Regions from separate parts of the Streptomyces venezuelae genome, predicted to be linked through region 1. Evidence: riboswitches for the same ligand, from Rfam matches in the RefSeq annotation. Region 1 holds a riboswitch; the other holds the start of a gene.
What was found. Region 1 has a riboswitch for cobalamin ahead of DEJ47_RS01200 (energy-coupling factor ABC transporter permease). Riboswitches for the same ligand answer to the same signal wherever they lie in the genome.

Region 2: linked by a shared signal. The riboswitch ahead of DEJ47_RS14360 (ABC transporter substrate-binding protein) and the one ahead of DEJ47_RS01200 (energy-coupling factor ABC transporter permease) in region 1 are both predicted to bind cobalamin.

What each region holds. Positions count from the first base shown of each region.
Region 1 is NZ_CP029193.1:272,202-274,397, forward strand. Features, by position in the region: gene DEJ47_RS01195 (energy-coupling factor ABC transporter substrate-binding protein) at 1-183, opposite strand, end outside; gene DEJ47_RS01200 (energy-coupling factor ABC transporter permease) at 183-911, opposite strand; cobalamin riboswitch at 941-1,125, opposite strand; gene DEJ47_RS01205 (DUF3048 domain-containing protein) at 1,290-2,196, shown strand, end outside.
Region 2 is NZ_CP029193.1:3,082,177-3,084,372, reverse strand. Features, by position in the region: gene DEJ47_RS14370 (amino acid permease) at 1-542, shown strand, start outside; gene DEJ47_RS14365 (Mov34/MPN/PAD-1 family protein) at 629-1,051, shown strand; cobalamin riboswitch at 1,015-1,178, shown strand; gene DEJ47_RS14360 (ABC transporter substrate-binding protein) at 1,222-2,196, shown strand, end outside.

The DNA.
Region 1 (2,196 bases):
GTACAGCGGCGAGAACCACGGTTCGTAGTCCGGCTCGATCTCGGTGATCGCCGTCTCCGCCTGGGCGTCGGCGCCGGCGAACGGCTCTTCCTCGTCGTCGCCGAGTCCGAGTGCGATGGGCAGCACGGCGAGTGCGGCCACGATGAGGAGCAGCAGGGTGTTGATCTTCGCGTTACGGCTCATCAGGCACTGGCCCCCGTCTGCGTCCCGGTGGACTTGGTCGGCTCGGTCGTCGCGGTCGGCCGCTTGCGCTGCAACAGCACGCCGAGCCGCGTCAGTTCGCCCTTGCTCGACTGCACGAGCAGCCGCATCACCAGGACGGTGAGCAGTCCCTCGCTGACCGCGAGCGGGATCTGCGTGACGGCGAAGATGCCGCCGAACTTGCCCAGGGCGCCCAGGAACCCGCTGCTCGGGTCGGGGAACGCGAGGGCCAGCTGGACGCTGGTGACGCAGTACGTGGACAGGTCGGCGACGAACGCGCCGAAGAACACGGCGACCATGAGCGGCACGTCGTACCGCTTGAGGAGCCGGTAGACCGCGTATCCCGCCCAGGGCCCGACGATCGCCATGGAGAATACGTTGGCGCCCAGGGTGGTGAGCCCGCCGTGGGCGAGGAGCAGGGCCTGGAAGAGCAGGGTGATGGTCCCGAGCACCGTCATGATCGGCGGTCGGAACAGGATCGCCCCGAGCCCGGTCCCCGTCGGGTGCGAGCAACTGCCCGTCACGGAGGGGATCTTCAGGGCGGAAAGGACGAAGGTGAAGGCCCCGGAGGCGCCGAGGAGCAGCGTGCTCTCCGGGTGTTCCTTGACTTCACGGGTCAGGGAGCGGACTCCGTGGACGACGAACGGCGCGGACGCTACGCCCCAGGCGATCGCGTGCGCCGGTGGGAGGAAACCCTCGGCAATGTGCATGGCTCGGCAGACCCTCTCCAGCACCTCGTGGATGGACAACGCGCCTTGGCCGGTCTCCTGGCTGACGGGTCGTACCGACCGGACTCCGCCTTCCCGGGTACGTGCGTACCCAGTGGCTGCCGCGAGGGCTGGAGCCGGACTTCCCGATCACAGTGGCGAGGGCCGCACCGGCATCACACCGGATTTCCCGTTCACCAAGGCGTGGTGACATTAGTGCGCATCAGACGTGCTGACAACTTGCGCCCTGTTCAAGGCGGTGCCACGCGGGCCGTGCCCCGGAAAGAGTGACGGGGCGCCGGTGGATGGCCCAGGCGTGATTGGCCGTACCGGCGCGGGAGGTACATCTGCGGCTGCCGCCCCGCCACGAATGGAGACGCCTTGAAGGCAGCATCGAGAGTCCGGGCCACCCGTCGCACTCGCATCGGCGCGAAAGTGCTCGCCCTGGTCGCCACGGCCTCGCTCACCGTGGGAGCCCCCTCGTACGCGAGCGCCCCCTCCCCCGAGGACGCCCCGGCCCCGCGGATCACCTCACCCTTCACGGGGCAGTCGGCACAACAGAATCCCGTGCTCGCCGTGAAGTTCGACAACGCGCGCCACGCACGGCCGCACACCGGTCTCGACCGGGCCGACATCGTCTACGTGGAAAAGGTCGAGGGCGGCATGAGCCGCCTGATGGGCGTGTACTCCAGCAAACTCCCGAAGGCCGTCGGGCCGGTGCGCAGTGCGCGCGAGTCGGACATCGAGCTCCTGCGCCAGTTCGGGCGGCCCGCCCTCGCGTACTCCGGGGCGCGCAGCGCCCTGCAGAAGGTGCTGCGGAACTCGCCGCTGTACGCCCGTTCGCACGACCGTGCGCCCGGCGCGTACTTCCGCCACAGCGGACGCCCCGCCCCGCACAACCTCTTCGTCCGCCCGAAGGCACTGCTGCGTACGGCGCCGCGGGCCGAACGTCCGGCCGACATCGGCTTCCGTTTCGGCCCGGCCCCGGCGGGCGGTGCCCGCACCGCCGCGCGGACCGTCCAGTACGCCTCCGCGAGCCACACCTTCCGCTGGTCGCCGCGGCAGGGCCGCTGGCTCGCGTCCTTCGACGGCGCACCGGCCCGCAGCACCTCGGGGAAGCGACTCGGCGCCCGCACCGTCGTGATCCAGCACGTGAACATGCGTCCGTCACGCTTCAAGGACGTCAACGGCGCGGTGACGCCGTACATCGAGACGGTGGGCCGCGGCAAGGCGACGGTGCTGCGCGACGGGAAGCGGTACGCGACGCGCTGGGAGCGTCCCTCGGCCG
Region 2 (2,196 bases), 2.8 Mb from region 1:
CCTCCTGCAACTCCGGCATGTACTCCACCGGCCGCATGCTGCGCGACCTCGCGCTCAACGGCCAGGGCCCGAAGTTCTTCACCAAGCTCACGAAGAACGGCCTGCCGCTGATCGGCACCACCGCGTCCGCCGCGTTCATGCTGGTCGGCGTCTGGATCAACTACCAGTGGCCGGGCGAGGCGTTCAACTACGTCGTCTCCTTCGCCACCATCTCCGGCATGTGGGCCTGGATCATGATCCTGGCCTGCCAGATCCGCTACCGCCGCAAGGCCGACCGCGGCGAGCTGCCGCAGTCCACCTTCCGCGCCCCGGGCGCCCCGTACACCAGCTGGTTCGCCCTGCTCTTCATCGGCATGGTCATCGTCATGATGGGCGTCGACAAGGACGCGCGGATCTCCCTGTACGCCGCTCCGGTCTGGGCCGCCATCCTCGGCGTCTCCTACCTGGTCCTCAAGAGCCGCAACCCGCAGGCCGCGGCCTTCAACAAGCGGAAGATCGGCCTCCCCGAGCAGCCCGCCGACGACCGCCTCTCCAAGGACTGACGGCTCCCCAAGGCCCCTGTCCAGCATTCGGGCCCGCGCGTACCACACTCCGGTACGCGCGGGCCCTTCTGCTTATCCTGGCTGCCATGCTGACCATCACCCAGGCCCTCCACGACCAGATCGTCGCGCACGCGCGCCAGGACCACCCCGACGAGGCGTGCGGCGTCGTCGCGGGCCCGGAGGGCACCGGGCGCCCCGAGCGGTTCATCCCGATGCTGAACGCCGCCCGGTCGCCCACGTTCTACGAGTTCGACTCGGGTGACCTGCTCAAGCTCTACCGCGAGATGGACGACCGCGACGAGGAGCCGGTGATCGTCTACCACTCGCACACCGCCACCGAGGCGTACCCCTCGCGCACCGACATCACCTACGCCAACGAGCCCGGCGCGCACTACGTCCTGGTCTCCACCGCGGACACCGACGGCGCGGGCCCCTTCCAGTTCCGGTCGTACCGGATCGTGGACGGCGAGGTCACCGAAGAAGAGGTAAAGGTCGTCGAGGCATACTGAGCTTTACTCATGAGGGCGGCAGGACCCAGGAAGCCGGTGCGAACCCGGCACGGTCCCGCCACTGTGACCCCACCCCGGGCACCGGGGCCGGGGGAGTCAGGAACTGACCTGCCGCCCTTCTCCACGCAACGCAGGGGACGCGGAAATCCCCTGGAGGAGGCAGTCCAGTCATGTCCCGCCGTCACACCGGCATACGCGCGCTCGCCGCCGCGGCCCTGCTCGTCCCGCTCGCCGCGTGCTCCTCGTCCTCCACGTCGGACGGAGAAGGTGACGGCACGACCGCCGCCAAGGCCGCCGGATTCCCGTACACCGTCACCAACTGCGGTGTGAAGACGACGTACGACGCACCCCCGAAACGCGCCGTCACCATGAACCAGCACACCACCGAAGTGATGCTGGAACTCGGCCTCAAGGACCACCTCGCCGGCACGGCCTACCTCGACGACAAGGTCCTGCCCAAGTATGAGAAGGCGTACGACTCCGTGCCCGTCGTCGCCAAGGAGTACCCCTCCTACGAGAAGCTCCTCGCCGCCAACCCCGACTTCGTGTACGGCGGCTACGCGAGCGCCTTCCTCGCGGGCGACGGCCGCAGCCGCTCGGCGCTCGCCAAGTCCGGCATCAAGAGCCGCCTCAACGTGGAGGGCTGCGCGAAGAAGCCCGTCTCCATGGACGACGTCTACCGCGAGGTCCGCGAGGTCGGCTCCACCTTCGGGGTGCGGGACCGCGCGGACACGTGGGTGCGCGGCGCCCAGCGCGAACTCGCCGCCACCGCCGAGAAGTCCAAGGGCAAGAAGGCCCTCTCCGTCTTCGTCTACGACAGCGGCGACAAGACCGCGTTCACGGCGGGCGGCCGCGGCATCGGCAACGACATCATCAAGCGGGCGGGCGGCCGCAACGTCTTCGCCCACGTGGACAAGTCCTTCAGCGACGCGTCCTGGGAGTCCGTCGTGAAGAACAAGCCCGAGGCCATCCTGATCCTCGATTACGGCGCCACGACCGTCGCCCAGAAGAAGAAGCGCCTCCTCGACGACCCCGTCCTCCAGGACGTCCCCGCCATCAAGAACAAGCGGTTCGCGGTGCTTCCCCTGTCGGACATGGTCACGGGGGTACGAGCACCCGAGGCGGTGAGGAAGCTGGCGGCGCAG